DNA from 3 places in the Pseudomonas baltica genome. Region 3 is predicted to be linked to each of the others. Evidence: riboswitches for the same ligand, from Rfam matches in the RefSeq annotation. Region 3 holds a riboswitch; each other region holds the start of a gene.

Region 1 (5,875 bases), 700 kb from region 3:
AGATGTTCTTCTATTTGCTGTTTTCATTGGTGTTCACGGTGCCTAAACGTCATCGGCCCCTGATCGTTGCGGCGGCTTTGTTTGTCGTCAGTGAGGTTTTGGGGCGGTACGGCGTGGTCAGTCGCTTCTATGAAAACAATATCATCTACGAATTCCTGCTGGGCATCGGCATCGGCATTCTCTACCGTCGAGGCTGGGTGGCGCAGGGGTTCTGGGCGCCGTTGATGCTGATCGGGGCATCGGCGCTGGCGATCTACGAGCTGGATGCCAGTGACCGGTTGCTGCATTGGGGCGTGCCCAGCGCCATGATCGTGCTGGGCTGCGTGGCCATGGAGCCGTACTTCAAAGGCAGCCGGCTGCTCAAGGCGCTGGGGGACTGCTCGTATTCGGTGTATCTGGTGCATGTACTGGTGCTATACGGCGGCTGGCTGGCCAGCGAACACTGGCAGCTCAATCCTTACGCGGTGTTCGCGGTGTGCGTGCCGGTAATCGCGCTGATCGGGTGGGGTAGCTATGTCTTGATCGAGAAGCGTCTGTATTGGCGGATCAAAGCCTGGACGGATGTACGCCAGACGGCCTCCGCGCCGACGGTTATATCCCGACAAAAATACTAGGACTTTGTCAGCGGGCCAGGTTTGGCGTAAACTGCGGGCAAGTCTGTGAGGAACTTACATGAGCGCTATAACTATTACCGACGCTGCCCATGATTATCTGGCCGATCTGCTGCAAAAGCAGAACACGCCTGGAATCGGCATCCGCGTATTCATCACTCAGCCTGGCACCCAGTACGCTGAAACCTGTATAGCGTATTGCAAGCCCGGTGAAGAAAAGCCTGAAGACACCGCGTTGGGGCTCAAAAGCTTCACCGCTTGGATCGACGCGGTCAGCGAGGCGTTCCTCGATGACGCCGTTGTCGACTATGCGACCGATCGCATGGGCGGCCAGTTGACCATCAAGGCGCCGAACGCCAAGGTGCCGATGGTCAACGAAGACAGCCCCGTCAACGAGCGCATCAACTATTACCTGCAAACCGAGATCAACCCTGGGCTCGCGAGCCACGGTGGTCAGGTCAGCCTGATCGAAGTGGTCGAGGACGGTATCGCGGTATTGCAGTTCGGCGGTGGTTGCCAAGGCTGCGGTCAGGCTGACGTCACGTTGAAAGAAGGCATCGAGCGCACCTTGCTCGAGCGTATCCCGCAGCTCAAGGGTGTGCGCGACGTGACCGACCATACGCAGAAAGAAAACGCCTACTACTGATAGCGTTGGCTGCGTAACCTGAAAAAACGGCACCCGTGTGCCGTTTTTTTATGGGTGAAGAGCTGGGTCGTGGGTTGCGGCACATGGCCGCTTCTCGGGCGATCAACGCCGGTCCTGTTCAATCGCGATACAAGTGAGCATGCCCCGCTCGGTACAACGCGGACTCGCTGAACACGTCATTCCCCAGCACACGACCGACCAGAATCAATGCAGTGCGTCTGAAGCCCTTGCTCACAACCTTCGCCTCGATATCGGCCAGCGTGCCCATCACCCAATCCTGATCCGGCCAGCTGGCGCGATGAACCACCGCTATCGGGCAATCATCGCCATAGTGGGGGCGCAGTTCGTCAAGGATCTTTGCCAGGTGCTGGATGCCGAGATGGATGGCCATGGTTGAACGGTGCTGTGCCAGGCTCGCGAGATCTTCGCCCAGCGGCATGGGGGATTTGTCGGCGTAGCGGGTGAGGATCAGTGTTTGCGAAATATCCGGCAGGGTCAGCTCGGCGCCCAGCAGCGCTGCACAGGCGGCGGTAGCAGTCACACCGGGGATAATCTCCCAGGCAATGCCCAGTGCTCGCAGTTGGCGAATCTGTTCGCCGATCGCGCCATACAGGCTCGGATCCCCCGAGTGCACGCGGGCGACGTCTTGGCCTTGGCTATCGGCTTCGCGCATCGCCTCGATGATCTGCTCCAGATGCATCTCGGCGCTGTTGAGTACTCGATGTGCGCTGTGACCCGCGAGTACCGCAGCAGGTACCAGAGAACCGGCATAGATGATCACCGGACATCGGCGGATCAGGCGCTGGCCTTTGACGGTGATGAGATCTGGATCGCCGGGACCGGCACCAATGAAAAAAACGGTCATGAGAGGCCCGAAGTTGAAAAGGATTCACGTGGGGAAGGTGTCGCCTCGCCATGATACCCGCTATCCAGTACTGACTCCCACCAGTGCCAGAGTGGCCTCGGCTGTCCGTTGACGGTTGACCAGCAGCTGCGGGCGCGACTCCCCAAGCTCTTCGGCCAGCGCCAGCGCGCAGCTTTCCGCTACGCCATAACAGCCGGTATGGGCAAAGGATGTCGGCGAGCGGTGGCTCAGCTGCGAGTCATAAGCCAGCAGTTCGGTGGCGCTGAAGGTGTAGAAGGGCACGCGCAATCGCGCCGCCAATTGCACCAGCCCTGGCTCGTCGGCCTTGCGGTCGAGGCTGGCGATGCCGGCGAGTTGGCCGCGATCCAGATCATTGGTGCGCAGGGCCTGATCGAGCAGGGTGGCCAGAATGTCGAGCGGGCAGCCGCTGCGACAACCGAAGCCGGCCACCAACTGGCTCATCAGGCTGCCTCCTTGCGGCGAAACAGCCAAGCGCTGATCAGGCCCAAGGCCAGCCAGAATGCGGCGTTGGTCAGTTGCGAGGCCCACTTGAACTGGCTTTCCAGCGCCTCGGGCGCCAGGCTGGCATGCACCTCGGGCTGTGGTGCACCAACCCAGTGCGGAATCACCAGGATGACGGCGCCGGCCAGTTTCAGCAGCCAACTGCGGCCGAACACGATCAACGCCAAGGCAACAGCGGTAGAGGCTGCAGTGCCAGCCCACCAGATCTGCCGTTGGCTCAGATCGGCCGCCGCCGTGCCAGGCAGCTCTGGTGGCAGGCCCAGGGTTGGCGCCAGGCAAAATACAGCGTAGCCCGCCAACCCCCACAGCAATCCCTCGCGGGTGCGGCCCGGGGCTCGCAAGGTATAGAGCCCGGCCAGCATCAAGGCAAAACCGACCGCCACCACCAGGTTGCCGCCGGTAGTGGACAGCACGCGCTGCCAGCCGTCTTCCGGCTCCCAGGCCTCAGCGTCATGTTCGTGGGCGGCCATGGCCTCATTGTGTTCATGCACGGCGGCGGGCGCTTTCTCGTAGGTTTCGGCCTGCTGAATCAGCGGCGCCACCCAAAAGCTTTGCAGCAAGGTCAGCAGCAGGGCGCCCAACAGCCCGGTGAAGCCCGCGGTTTGCGCGATACGCTTGATCATCGAAAACCTCAGTGGCAGGGGAAGGCGGCGCTGTGACGGGTGTCGTGCGCGGCGTTGTGCACGGCTTCGATGTGCGAGAAGCCGGCGAAATACACCAGGCACACCCCTAGTGCAGCGGCGCTGAGCGCGGCTATCAGGCGTTGGCGTTGGGTGATGGCGGCGCTGTCGGCGATGGCGCCGGAGGTGATATTGCGGATTGACATGGCAGCTCCCTCTGAAGGTCAGGGTGCGGGAACGGCGCAGACGGCCTGGCATGGGCGCGCGCAGGCAGCCACAGCGCCCGCCCACCGCAGGTATGTGTCGAAAAACGGATTGGGCCGGTCTCCGGGCTCACGAGGGGCAGATGCCAGGGCACCACGCCAGTCAGCGTCACCTTCCCATACCTTGATGCCGGCACAGTGGATCAGACGCTTCTCTCGCTTACCGTTGCGGGGGCAGCACCGGACTGATCGCGGCTTGCCTGTCATGGACGAAGGCAAGATTCACGACGCACCGGTTTCCCGTTTCACCCTGTGAGGGGCACCCAAACGAACGCGTAGGAGAGCATGGGCGTTGCCAAGAGTCAATCGCATCATTCATGTTGGCAGCCCTCATGGCCCCAGGGAAACCTTGCACCGCCGATTGACCTCGTTCCCCACACTCCGTACCCTTGCTGCACTGAGGTTCTGCCCCTTGCGAGGGTGCAGCTAAGAAGGGAACGCGGTCCAACGCCGCGGCTGCCCCCGCAACTGTAAGCGATGCCCGGTTCGACACTGCCACTGCGCCTGCTGCGGGAAGGCGTCGAGTCACTCCAGCCTGTGCTCTTTTGCCAGTCGCTGGCACATCGCAAGCCAGGAGACCTGCCTCGAACCGTTTCTCTTAACAACCGGGCGGGGTGATCCGGTGGCGAACGCACCGTGGGCTCAGCGCACCGCGGCTCTCGTCCCGTATGCCCGCCACTCCTGCCAAGGGCATCCGATGAAAACACTGGCCAAACTTCCCGTCACCATCGTCACCGGCTTTCTCGGCTCGGGCAAGACCACTTTGCTGCGGCACATGCTCGACAACGCGCAGGGCCGGCGTATTGCCGTGATCGTCAACGAATTCGGCGAGCTGGGCATCGACGGCGACATTCTCAAACAGTGCAGCATCGGCTGCACCGACGAAGAGGCCAGCGGCCGAGTCTACGAGCTGGCCAATGGCTGCCTGTGCTGCACGGTCCAGGAAGAGTTCTTCCCGGTCATGCGCGAGCTGGTGGCACGCCGCGGCGACCTCGACCATATCCTCATCGAAACCAGCGGCCTGGCCTTGCCCAAGCCGTTGGTGCAAGCCTTCCAGTGGCCGGAAATCCGCAATGCCTGCACCGTCGATGCGGTGATTACCGTGGTCGACAGCCCAGCCGTCGCCGCCGGGACTTTCGCGGCTTATCCGGATCAGGTCGACGCCCAGCGCAAACTCGATCCCAACCTTGATCACGAGTCGCCGCTGCATGAGCTGTTCGCCGATCAACTGGCCAGCGCCGACCTGGTGATCCTCAACAAGGCTGACCTGATCGATCCGCAGGCACTGGCTGCCGTGCGCGCCGAAGTCGCCGAAGAGCTGCCTGCCGCGGTCAAGGTCATCGAAGCCAGCAGCGGTCGCGTGCCGTTGGACGTATTGCTGGGGCTGGGTGCCGAGTCCGAGGTGCACATCGATGGGCGCAAGACCCACCATGACCATCACGACGGTGATGACCACGATGATCACGACCACGATGCTTTCGACTCGATCTCCATCGACCTGCCACAAGCCGACGAAAGCCTGCTGCTCGACGCCCTGACGCAACTCGTGGTGCAGCACGGCATCCTGCGTATCAAGGGCTTCGCCGCTGTGCCGAACAAGCCGATGCGCTTGCTGATCCAGGGCGTGGGCACTCGTTTCGACAAGCACTTCGACCGCGCCTGGCGCAGCGACGAAGCGCGTATCACCAAGCTGGTGCTGATCGGCCAGGAGCTCGACGCTGCGGCCCTGGAAGCACAATTGCGCGCTGCGTTGTCCGCCTGACCCATGCACCTGCTCAGAACCCAGCCCGGCGGCTTTGTCCCCGACGACAGCATCGCCGACCTGGGACAGACCCCCGCCGAGCTGGTGATTCTGTGCAGTGGCGACTCCCATCTGGCCATGCTCGCCGAGGTCGCCCAGCAGTTGCCGGACGACTACCCCACGCTGCGCCTGGCCAACCCCATGCAGGTGCAGAATCACGCCTCTGTCGACCTTTACGTCGATCAGGTGCTGCGCCACGCCAAGGTCATCCTGTTGTCGTTGCACGGCGGCATCGGCTATTGGCGCTACGGCGTCGAGCAACTGCTGACGCTCAAGGCCCGCGGCACGCAGCTGATTATGGTGCCGGGTTGCGATAATCCAGACCCAGAGCTGAGCGCCCTGAGCGGCGTGCCGGCGGCGGAGGCCGAGCGGCTTTGGCATTTCCTGCGCCAAGGGGGCGTGGATAACGCCCGCAATCTGTTCAATTGCCTGGCCGATCGCTGGCTGGGCCTGCGCGGTTATAGCTGGCAGGAGCCACAGGCGCTGCCGCGCACCGTTGTCTATCATCCGCAAAAGCCCCAGGCTGACCTGGATTTTTGGCGTCAGC
Region 2 (5,875 bases), 1.2 Mb from region 3:
GTCGGTGATACGGATGAAACGCCAAGGCTGCATCAGGCCGACGCTGGGCGCGTGATGGGCAGCCGCCAGCACCCGCGCCAGCAGCTCGGGAGCCACCTGGCCACCGGCGAAATGGCGCATGTCGCGGCGCTCGGCGATGGCGCGGTAGACCGCTGCGCGCTCGGCGTCGGAGAAGGCGTTATCAGTCATGTTGTCTCAGTAAACCTGTAGCGAGGGGGCTTGCCCCCGAAAATATTTCGGCAATTGCGGTGCGCTTGATCGGGCCTGTCGGGGCAAGCCCCCTCGCTACAACGGCGATCGAGATCATCAAGCAGATGTCGGCGCGAACAACGCCGCAACAGCCTGCGGGTTCGACGGGAAATAGAAGTGCACGTAAGACGCCGTCATCCGCCCGATTCGATACACCGCTTCGGCGCCGCGCCCGCCATTGGGGCTGATGCCACGGGCGATGGGCTGGCATTCACTGCTGGTCAATGAATGATGATAGGTATGGCCGCGCAGCGCCCCCTCCGGCAGCTCTACCGTTTGCAGCGCAAGCGCCGCCAGGCGTTTTTGCATCACCGCCTCACCGCTCAAGAGCCCCACCAGGGGCGCGCGGACGCCTTCTACATCGGTCAGTGCGTCGAGCAGATAGAGCATGCCGCCACACTCCGCAAGCATGGGCTTGTCGGCCGCATGGTGGGCGCGGATGCCCTTGAGCACGCCATGGTTTTCAGCCAGTGCGAGGTGATGCAGTTCAGGGTAGCCGCCGGGCAGATAGAGGCTGTCGCAGGCGGGCAGTTCGCCGTCGTGGATGGGTGAGAAGAACACCAGCTCGGCGCCCATGGCCCGCAGCAAATCAAGACTGGCGCCGTAGGTAAAGGCGAACGCTTCGTCATGGGCCACCGCAATGCGCACGCCCGCCAGCAGCGGTTCGGCCACCACCAGGGTGGGCGCAGCAAAGCTTACCGGCGGCGGCAGCGCCACTTCGCAACTGCCGCCAAGGGCCTTGGCGGCCGCGTCCAGGCGCGCATCCAGGTCATTCAGCTCGCTGGCCTGCACCAGCCCCAGATGACGGCTGGGCAGCTCGATTGCCAGGTCCCGGGACAACGCACCGTACCAGCGCAGGCCTTCGGTCAGGCTGTTTTCCAGCAGCTGCGCGTGGCGCAAAGTGCCGACCCGATTGGCCAGCACGCCCGCGAACGGCAGATCAGCCTGGTAACGGGCCAGGCCCAGCGCCAGGGCGCCGAACGTCTGGGCCATGGCCGTGCCGTCGATCACCGCCAGCACCGGCACGCCGAAATGCCGCGCCAGATCGGCGCTCGACGGCGTGCCATCGAACAGCCCCATCACGCCTTCGATCAGGATCAGATCAGCCTCGGCGGCAGCTTCCCACAACAGCCGGCGGCTCTCGTCGGCGCCCACCATCCACAGGTCAAGCTGGTACACCGGGGCACCACTGGCGCGTTCGAGGATCATCGGATCGAGAAAATCCGGTCCGCACTTGAATACCCGCACCTTGCGCCCCTGATTGCGATGCAAGCGCGCCAGGGCGGCAGTGACCGTGGTCTTGCCCTGCCCCGAGGCGGGGGCGGCGATCAATACCGCTGGGCATTGACGGGCCTGATTCACAGTTCGACGCCCTTCTGCGCGCCGATACCGGACTGAAACGCGTGCTTGAGCATACCCATTTCAGTGACGGTGTCGCCCAGCTCGATCATCTCCGGCTTGGCACCGCGACCGGTGACGATCACGTGCTGCATGGCCGGGCGCGCTTGCAGGTCGCTGAGCACACGGTCAAGGTCGAGGTAGCCGTGCTTGAGGGCGATGTTCAATTCATCGAGCACCACGAAGTGAATGGCCGGGTCCTGGAGCATCTGCAGGGACACCTCCCAGGCAGCTTCGGCGGCGGCGATATCGCGCTGGCGGTCCTGAGTTTCCCAGGTGAAGCCCTCGCCCATGACGTGGTAGCGCACCTGCTCGGGGAAGCGGCGGAAGAACAATTCTTCCCCGGTGCTGTTGCGGCCCTTGATGAACTGCACCACACCGCATTGCATGCCGTGGCCCATGGCACGGGCCAGCATGCCGAACGCCGAACTGCTCTTGCCTTTGCCATTGCCGGTCAGCACCAGCAGGAGGCCACAGGCGTTGGGCGCGTTGGCGATACGCTCGTCGATCACGGCTTTTTTACGCAGCATGCGCGCGATATGGCGCTCGTCGCGCTCGATGGATTCAGTCATGGCAGCCTCCGCTACTGGTGCACGCAGACGGCATCGACGCACGAACGGTGCCCGCGCCGCCCGTGTCGAGGACAGGGCGCGCGGGCGGCTCGCTGAATATCGTCGATGCCGCTCTCACCCGCGCGACAGTCAATTGAATAAAAGCGTCCAGGCCGGTCTCCGGGCTCATGAGCGGGGCAGTCACACCCAGGCGGCGCGCCTTCCCGAACCCCGAAGGACCAGTGGCGACGTGCGCGGCCTTGACTCATTTACCGTTGCGGGGGCAGCGCCGGAATCGCGAGGCTATGCTCGCTCACCGGCTTCCCTGTTTCACTCGACCCGCCGTGGGGCGGCCGAGCACCTGAAACACGCCGCGAAGGTTAGAGGGTTGGCGGGTAAGCGTCAAATGAAGCCGCTGGGTGGGACGGGGGCATGCGGTGAAGCAATTGGCCCCTTCGCGAGCAAGCTTTGCTCCCTCGGTACACAGTTGCAGCGTCGTACACCTGTGAGCGCCAGGCTTGCCCGCAAAGGGGCCAGTCTGGCGCGCTCACATTCACCGGAACCTACACCGCGATCAATACCTCTACCGCTCAAGCGCAGCATGCACTGCACATAACAAGACCAATGGGAAACACAGGGAACCTGCCATGCACATCACTCGCCTCGCCGCGCTGATCAGTCTCAGCGCCGCCCTCGCCGCCTGCGGCGAAACCTCCAGTTTGCAAGTCAGCGACGGCACCGGCCCCAGGCCTGAACTGCCGCCGCCCAACAAGACCTTGCTGCCCACCGTCAACATCGCCCCAGCCGTCGGCTGGCCCGAAGGCGCCAAACCTGTCGCCGCACCGGGCACCCAGGTGGCGGTGTTCGCCCGCGAATTGCATCACCCACGCTGGTTGTACGTATTGCCCAACGGCGACGTGCTGGTGGCCGAGACCGACGCCCCGCCCAAACCCGACGACAGCAAAGGGATCAAGGGCTGGATCGCCAAGAAGGTCATGAGCCGCGCCGGTTCAGGCGTACCCAGCCCCAACCGCATCACCCTGTTGCGCGACAAGGACGGCGACGGGGTGGCCGAAACCCGCAGTATGTTCCTGAGCAACCTCAACTCGCCGTTCGGCATGGTGCTGGTCGGCGATGACCTGTACGTGGCCGATACCGACCAGTTGCTGCACTTCAAATATGCCCAGGGTGCCAGCTCGATCACCACCCCCGGCGACAAGATCGTCGACCTGCCGGGCGGGACCATCAATCACCACTGGACCAAAAACGTCATTGCCAGCCAGGACGGCAAGAAGCTTTACGTCACCGTCGGCTCCAACAGCAACGTCGCGGAAAACGGCCTGGAGGCCGAGAAAGGCCGCGCGGCGATCTGGGAAGTCGACCCGCTCACCCATCAGCAACGGATTTTCGCCTCCGGCCTGCGCAACCCCAACGGCCTGGCCTGGGAGCCCAGGACCGGTGCCTTGTGGACCGCGGTCAACGAGCGTGACGAGATCGGCAGCGACCTGGTGCCGGACTACATCACCTCGGTCAAGGACGGCGCCTTTTATGGCTGGCCCTTCAGCTATTACGGGCAGCATGTGGACGAGCGCGTGAGCCCGCCGAACCCCGAACTGGTGGCCAAGGCGATTGCCCCCGACTACGCCGTCGGGCCGCACACGGCGTCACTGGGACTGGCGTTTGCCGAGGCCAATGCGTTGCCCGCACCTTTTACCGATGGCGCGTTCATCGGCCAGCATGGCTCGTGGAATCGCAAACCGCACAGCGGCTACAAAGTGCTGTTCGTACCGTTTGCCGACGGCAAGCCGAGCGGGTCGCCGGTGGATCTGTTGACGGGCTTCCTGGATAAGGACGAGAACGCCATGGGCCGGCCGGTGGGCGTGGTGGTCGATCACCGCGGCGGGGTGTTGGTGGCGGACGACGTGGGTAATCGTATCTGGCGGGTGACGGCGGTGAAGCAGTAGGCGAAATGTTGCAGGATCACTCTGTGGTGAGGGGGCTTGCTCCCCCACCACAGAGAATGGCGACTAGCGCGTCAGGGTCATAGACTTCGCAGATCTGCAGGGATACACACAACCCCATCAAACAACAACCGCGTGGTGCGCAGCAGCCCGCACCCGGTGATCACGCCGTTATCGCGGCGGATCTCCACGGTGAACTCGCCACTCGGATGCTCCACCGAGACATTCAGCAGCGCGCCCTCCGGCACCTGCGCCAACCCCTCGGCCACCGACCCCTCGAGCAAACAGGCCGACGCGACGCTCACCGCGCCGAACACACCGATCGAGGCATGGCAGGTGTGTGGAATAAAGGTCCGGCTGCTGATTGCACCGCCGTCCATGGGCGCCGCGATCAGGCTCATCTTCGGCACCGTCCGTGCGCTCACATCGCCCAGATTCATCAACGGCCCGGCCTGTAACCGAATCGACTCCAGACGCGCTTTCAAGCCCTCATCGGCATTCAAGTCGGCGCGGCTTTCACGGCCCGTAAGCCCCAAGTCCGCGGCCCGCAACAGCACCACCGGCATGCCGTTATCGATACAGGTGACCTCGATACCGTCGATGCGATCACGCACCTGGCCCGTGGGCAGCAACGCGCCGCAACTGGAGCCGGCGATATCGTCAAAACGCACTATCACCGGCGCGGCACTGCCGGGCACGCCGTCGATGATCGCGGTGCCGTCGTAGCGCACCTGGCCATCGATTGTCTGCACCAGCGCGGTGGCGGTCTGACCGGTGTTTTCCATATAGATGCGCACTGCGGTTTGCTCGCCCTGGGCCGCCACCAAGCCGCGCTCCAACGCAAATGGCCCGACCCCGGCGAGGATGTTGCCGCAATTCTGGCCGTAATCGACCCGTGGCTGATCCACCACGACCTGGGCAAACAGGTAGTCGACGTCGATGCCGGGGCGGGTCGATGCGCGGATGATCGCCACCTTGCTGGTCAAGGAGTCCGCGCCGCCGATGCCGTCGATCTGGCGCGGGTCCGGCGAGCCCATGGCAGCCAGCAATACCCGGTCGCGCTGCGCAGGATCGGCGGGCAGATCGTCCGCGAGGAAGTACGCGCCCTTGGACGTGCCGCCGCGCATCATCAGGCAGGGTATGCGGGTTTGGGGCATGGTTCGAATCTCCATCACGACAAAACATAAGTGCCAGTCCTACCGGACTCTTCGCGGGCAAGCCTTGCTCCCACAGCGTCCGAGTCGAACACCTGTGGGAGCAAGGCTCGCCCGCGAAGGGGCCGGCATAAACGCCGCCTGGCTAAAGGCCTTACACGTCATCCAGACTATCGGCATACCGCAAGCCCTTCTCCGCCAGCCGCGGGCGCATGTTGTAGATGTCCAGGCCCAACTCACCGGCCGCCAGGCGCAGGCGCTTCTGCTCTTCGAGATCCGCCCGTTTGCGGCTGGCCTCGACCACCGCGGGCAACTCATCGCGGCGCACGATCACCACACCGTCGTCGTCCGCCAGCACTACATCGCCCGGATTGACCAGTTGCCCGGCGCAAACAATCGGGATATTCACCGAGCCCAGGGTCTCCTTGATCGTCCCCTGGGCATGCACCGCCCGCGACCACACGGCAAAGCCCATCTCACGCAAGGTGCGGGTATCGCGCACCCCGGCGTCGAGCACCAGGCCAAGCACCCCGCGGGCCTTCAACGAAGTCGCGAGCAAATC
Region 3 (5,875 bases):
GCCCAGTTGCGTACAGGCCAGTACTGGTGTGGGATGAATACTCATGGGCGTCTGGCCTTGATCAGGATGAGCGCGAACGCCGGCGCGCCGACCAGCGCGGTAATCACCCCGATGGGCAGCACCTGGCCGCTGATGAGGGTGCGCGAGATGACGTCAGCGGCAATCAGGAACACCGCCCCGGCCAAGGCGCTGGCCGGCAGCAGGCGTGCATGGCGCAGGCCCACCAGCAAACGCATGGCATGGGGGATGACCAGGCCGACGAAACCGATGGAGCCGACCAGCGACACCAGCACGGCGGTCATCAGTGCGGTGCTGCCGATCAGCACGTATTGCACCGGGCGCACGGCGACACCCAAGGCCGCTGCCGAGTCGCTACCAAAGGTGAAGGCATCCAGCGCGCGCCGGTGCCACAGGCATACCGACAAGCCCAGCAACACCACCGGCACCGCCAGGGTCACCGCCGGCCAGCGCACGCCGCTGAGGTTGCCCAGCAGCCAGAACATGATGCCCCGGGCCTGCTCGGCGTTGGCCGATTTGGTGATCAGGAAGGCCGTGAGGGCGTTGAACAGCTGCGAGCCGGCGATACCCGCGAGGATGATCTGCCCGCGGGCACCCGCCGCGTTGCCTGCGCGTGCCAGCAACACCACCAGCACGAAGGCGAGCACCGCGCCGCTGAACGCGCCCATCGACAACGAGATGGCGCCGCCACCGATGCCGATCAACGCCACCAGCACCGCACCCGTCGAGGCCCCCGCGGAAATCCCCAGCAGATACGGCTCGGCCAACGCGTTGCGCAACAGCGCCTGCAGCACCACGCCGCACGTCGCCAGACCCGCGCCGCAGGCCGCCGCCACCAGCGCGCGCGGCAGGCGGTAGTTCCAGATGATGCCTTGATCGATCGCATCCAGCGGATAGTTGCCCAGGCCCAGCTGGTTGGCCAATGTCTGCAGCACCACGCTGGGCGCCAACGGCGTTTCACCGATCGCCACACCGGCCAGCAAGGCCAGCGCCAGCAGCGGCAGCACCCAGCTCAGGCGCAGCAGCAGTTGGCGCAAGGCGACAGCGAGGCTGCGGGTCATTTCGGCAGCTTGAAGTGGTCGATTGCATCGGCGAGGCCATCGATGCCATCGAACATGCGCACCGTGGCTTCCATCGACTGCGCGTCAAGGATCACGATGCGGCCGTGCTTGACCGCCTCCATGTTGCGCGCCACCGGATCGTTCTTGAGGAATTCGAGCTTCTTCAGGTAGTCATCCGCCGGGAAGCGGCGCCGATCCATTCGCGCAATCACCAGCACCGTGGGATTGGCCTTGGCGATGCTCTCCCAGCCGACGGTGGGCCATTCTTCATCCGACTGCACCACGTTGTGCAGGCCGAGGGTCGTCGCCATGAAATCCGGCACGCCTTTGCGCCCGGCCATATACGGGTCGCTGGCCAGGTCCGGGCTGGAGAACCAGAACGCCACGGTGGCGTTGTTCAGCTGTTTGGCCGCGACCTTGGCCTGCGCCGCCGCCAGCCGCGCCGCCAATTCGGCGTTGAGCTGAGTGCTGCGGTCACTGACGTCGAAAATCGTCGCCAACTGGGTGATGGTCTTGTACAGGCTGTCGATACTGAACGGGCGCAAGCGGGTGCCGTCGGCGCCGACCAGATTGTCTTTGCCTTCGCAATCGGTGGGCATCACGTAGGCGGGGATGTGCAGGTCGTTGAACTGCTCGCGGGTGGCCACTGCGCCCTGCGGGCCGACCGACCATTCGAACTGCACCGCCACCAGGTCCGGGCGCTTGTTGATCACTGCCTCGAAGCTCGGTTGATTGTCGGCCAGGCGGGGCACCTTGGCGTCGATGCTCTGGTACGCCGGCAGTACCGGGTTGAACCACAGCGAAGTGCCGACCAGGCGCTCGCCAAGGCCTAACGCGTAGAGAATCTCGGTGGTCGACTGGCCGATGGTCACGGCTTGGCGCGGCGCCTGTACGAAGGTCAGCGGGGTGCCGCAGTTGTCCACGGTCAGCGGGTAATGGGTGGCTGCGGCAGACGCCGGACTACAGGTGATCAGGCCGGCCAACAGGCCGTTCAACATAAGGGCTGGACGAATCAATGACATGAAAAATGCTCGCTACGAACTCCGGACACCCCGCCGGTGGGTACTCGATACTGCGGCCGGCAGGTCTCCTGACTGGCGTGTCATGGCTGCATTCCAGCCTTCCCGGGAGGGCCCAGTGGCGGTACACGGAATGCGGCTCGACGCCTACAGTTGCGGGGGCAGTTCCGTTTCACGGCGGGTGGGCGCGTGACGGATTCCCTATTAATCCTGTGAAGGAACCAGCGGGGGTATGGTACGTGATTGTTTTTGCGGGAGGAAATGCTGATCTGCGTCGCGAAGGACGTGAGGTGCAGGTCGTTTGCTCGGGTTTGTTTCCAGGCGCCTGGAACGCTGCGCAGCCTCATTGGCACGCGTCTATTCCGGTGGATCGGGTAATTGATAGATCCTTACGCGTACGTCCAATCGTTGAGTAGCAAAAAAACAGGTTTTTGGATGTGGGACGATTCCGAAATCTGCGGGAATTAATCCTACGCAGCTCTGTAGCGGTGGATCTGGAGCGGTTTTTCCTCCACAAAAAAGCCCCTCGCAAGGGGCTTTTCGTTCTACTGCGTCAATCAGCGTTGCGCTTGTGCCAACTCGGCGGCGTAGTCGCCTCCAGCAACTTTCTGAGGCTCTACCGGCCAGGCTTTTTCATCGATGTCCAGATCCTGAAACTTGGCCGCATCGAATACCGGTTGCTTGACCCCGGCACGACGCTGTTCATCGTAGTCACGCATCACCCGCAGGCCGACCTTGAACAGCAAAAACAGCGCGGTCAGGTTGACGAACGCCAGGCCGGTCATGGTGATGTCGGCGAAGGCGAAGACGGTGGACAGGTCCTGGGTCGAGCCCCAGACGATCAGTACCATCACCAGTGCGCGGTAGCCCAGCAGCACGAAGCGATTGCGGCTGAGGAACTGCAGGCTGTTCTCGCCCAGGTAGTAGTTGTAGAGGATGCAGGTGAACACGAACAGCGACAGCGCGATGCTGACGAAGGTGCGCCCCCAGTCACCGACCACCGCCGCCAGGGAGTTCTGGGTCAGGGCAATGCCGTCGCCTTCGAAACCAGGGGTGTAGAAGCCCGAGAGCAGGATCAGCAGCGCGGTGCAGGTGCAGATCACGAAGGTGTCGAGGAACACGCTGAACGCCTGTACTACGCCTTGAGCGGCCGGGTGGCGCACGGAGGCGACAGCGGCGACGTTAGGGGCGCTGCCAAGGCCTGCTTCGTTGGCGAATACGCCGCGCTTGACGCCCATGACGATGGCGCTGCCAAGCAGGCCGGCGAAGGCCGGGTCGAGGCCAAACGCGCTCTTGACGATGGTGGCGAGCATGGCCGGCACGTGGTCGATCTGGGTGAAGATCACGTACAGGGTCACGCCGATGTAGGCCAGCGTCTTGATCGGTACCAACAAATCGGAGACTGAGGCGATGCGCTTGATACCGCCCAGGAACACCACGCCCAGCAACACGGCGAGGATGATGCCGGTGTAATGCGGGTCGTAGCCGAAGGCATTCTGCAGCGAGTGGGTCACGGTGAACGACTGCAGGCCCATGAAGGCGAAGCCGTAGGTGACCAGCAGCAGGATCGAGAACACGATCGCCATCCAGCGCAGATTCAGGCCGTGCAGGATGTAATAGGCCGGGCCGCCGCGGTACATGCCTTCGCCTTCGCTGCGCTTGTAGACCTGGGCCAGGGTGCACTCGAAGAAGCTGCTCGCCATGCCGACCAGGGCCGTGACCCACATCCAGAACACCGCACCTGGGCCGCCCAGGGTCACGGCGATGCCGACACCGGCGATGTTACCGGCGCCGACGCGCCCGGCGAGGCTCAGCATCAAGGCCTGGAAGGAGCTCAGTTGGCCACCCTGACCACGGATAGACTCTTTGAAAACACTGAACATGTGCACGAAATGGCGGAATTGCACGAATCGTGAACGCAGGGTGAAGTAGCTCCCCAGTCCGACGATCAGCACGATAAGGACTTTCCCGGAAAGGAAATCATTGATCATTTCAAGCATGTTAGGTGCTCCCTCTTGTTGTTTTGACCTGTAAAGACAAGCGCAACGGACGCGTCACCGCGAAAGGGGGGCATGATTGGCTGATACATACTCTGTGACAATTTCGCGGGTTGCTCCGATTTGGTGCGACTTGATGCTATTATGGCGTCTGTCGCACCAATTCAAAGCTGGGTCATGAGTCAACATTTCAGTACCAATCTAAAACTTGCCTGCAGCCACTACCGCTCTATCTCGGAAGTCTGTCGGCTGCTGGTGATCAACCGCGCGCAGTTCAACAAGTACCTTAGCGGGCAAAGCCAGCCAACGGCCTACAACCTCAAGCGCATCGGCGACTTTTTCGGGGTCGAGGATTACGAGCTTGGTTTGCCGCCCGAGCAATTCGCGCGTTTGATCGGTGCCCGCGCATCCTCCGCGCCGACGCCAGCACCGCAGGACCCGTTGCTGGCTATGCTGGCGCCGCTGCGGGAAAAGGCCGCAGATCTGTCGCGCTACTGCGGCTATTATTTCGAGTACTCCAACTGCATGTCGGTGCCGGGCACCATCCTGGTGTCCCTGGTGCATCTGCGTGAGGAGCAGGGCACGTTTCTGTTCGAGCGCCAGGAGCGTCAGGAGCGTTCCAGCACCAGCGATCCCCACGCCGACGACTGGGTGCGCTGCCGCTACCTGGGGGCCGCGTTCGCGTTGCAGGATCGGCTGTTTCTGGTGGATTTCGAATCGTTGACGGTCAACGAGATGAGCCAGACCATCCTTATCCCCAGCTTCAAGAGCCGCATTACGCGCCTCAACGGTCTTAAAACCGGGGTGTCCAGTGGCGACCGGCGCAACCCGGCCTGCACCCGTGTGGTGTGGGAGTTTCTGGGGCTGGAGATCAACCGCATCAACGCCTATCGTCAGGTGCGGCTTTATCATCCAGATGATGCGCTGATCGACGATGACGTGCGCAGGCGCTTGCAGGCCATTCCCAATGTGCACGGTTTGTACGAAGTCGAATGACGGTTGCGGGTTGACACTCTATTGCCAGCAAGGGCAGCATTGCCCCATGAACACGCACAAACTCGACCTCACGACCACCACCACGACCGCCTCTGGCGGCCCGTTGGTGTGTACCTGAGTCGAATCGGTATGCAACAAAGGCCCCGCCAGCAAACACTGGACGGGGCCTTTTGTTTTCTCCGTCCAGGCTGGCCAACGATGGAGAAGGACGATGAAAAAAGCTCTGCTGGTGATCGACATGCAAGTCGGTTTGTTTCATGGACCGCAAGCGCCTTTCGAGGGGGAGCGGGTGCTGGCCAATATCAATGCGCTGATCGTGGCAGCCCGAGCTGCCGGAGCGCCTGTGGTTGTGGTTCGCCACACCGGCCCCGAAGGCTCGCCAATCGCGGCCGGCAGTGCGCTATGGCAAGTGGTGCCGGAGCTCGGGGTTGATGTTCATCAGGATCATTTTGTCGACAAGACTCGACCTAGCTGCTTCTTCAACACCGGGCTGGCCGAATGGCTTGATGACGCGGGGGTAGGGGAGTTGGTGATCTGCGGGATGAAGACTGATTATTGCATCGACAGCACTGCCCGTCTGGCCGGGGACCTGGGCTTCAAGGCGGTGCTGGTGGCGGATGCCCATACCACGATGGACAGTCCGGTGTTGGACGCTGCGGCGATCATCGCGCATCACAATCAGGTATTGGCAGGGCCGTTCGTGAAATTGCTGTCGACTGCCGAGGTGAGCTTCCAGGGCTGATCCCGCCTGGTGGTTTGCTGCAGCCAGTGCTGGCCTCTTCGC

The links. Region 3 has a riboswitch for cobalamin ahead of REH34_RS01705 (ABC transporter substrate-binding protein). Riboswitches for the same ligand answer to the same signal wherever they lie in the genome.
Region 1: another riboswitch for cobalamin. It lies ahead of REH34_RS28620 (CbtB-domain containing protein); the one in region 3 lies ahead of REH34_RS01705 (ABC transporter substrate-binding protein).
Region 2: another riboswitch for cobalamin. It lies ahead of cobO (cob(I)yrinic acid a,c-diamide adenosyltransferase); the one in region 3 lies ahead of REH34_RS01705 (ABC transporter substrate-binding protein).

Annotation. Positions count from the first base shown of each region.
Region 1 is NZ_CP134771.1:6,284,220-6,290,094, forward strand. Features, by position in the region: gene REH34_RS28595 (acyltransferase) at 1-614, shown strand, start outside; gene nfuA (Fe-S biogenesis protein NfuA) at 673-1,257, shown strand; gene cobM (precorrin-4 C(11)-methyltransferase) at 1,376-2,122, opposite strand; gene REH34_RS28610 (cobalamin biosynthesis protein) at 2,183-2,584, opposite strand; gene REH34_RS28615 (CbtA family protein) at 2,584-3,267, opposite strand; gene REH34_RS28620 (CbtB-domain containing protein) at 3,276-3,470, opposite strand; cobalamin riboswitch at 3,565-3,809, opposite strand; cobalamin riboswitch at 3,911-4,129, shown strand; gene cobW (cobalamin biosynthesis protein CobW) at 4,225-5,289, shown strand; gene cobN (cobaltochelatase subunit CobN) at 5,293-5,875, shown strand, end outside.
Region 2 is NZ_CP134771.1:1,508,859-1,514,733, forward strand. Features, by position in the region: gene bluB (5,6-dimethylbenzimidazole synthase) at 1-189, opposite strand, end outside; gene REH34_RS06595 (cobyrinate a,c-diamide synthase) at 307-1,611, opposite strand; gene cobO (cob(I)yrinic acid a,c-diamide adenosyltransferase) at 1,608-2,219, opposite strand; cobalamin riboswitch at 2,352-2,578, opposite strand; gene REH34_RS06605 (sorbosone dehydrogenase family protein) at 2,846-4,162, shown strand; gene REH34_RS06610 (4-oxalomesaconate tautomerase) at 4,240-5,316, opposite strand; gene REH34_RS06615 (4-carboxy-4-hydroxy-2-oxoadipate aldolase/oxaloacetate decarboxylase) at 5,468-5,875, opposite strand, start outside.
Region 3 is NZ_CP134771.1:356,416-362,290, reverse strand. Features, by position in the region: gene REH34_RS01715 (ABC transporter ATP-binding protein) at 1-45, opposite strand, end outside; gene REH34_RS01710 (iron ABC transporter permease) at 42-1,079, opposite strand; gene REH34_RS01705 (ABC transporter substrate-binding protein) at 1,076-2,101, opposite strand; cobalamin riboswitch at 2,142-2,339, opposite strand; gene REH34_RS01700 (alanine/glycine:cation symporter family protein) at 2,656-4,098, opposite strand; gene REH34_RS01695 (helix-turn-helix transcriptional regulator) at 4,273-5,091, shown strand; gene REH34_RS01690 (cysteine hydrolase family protein) at 5,303-5,833, shown strand.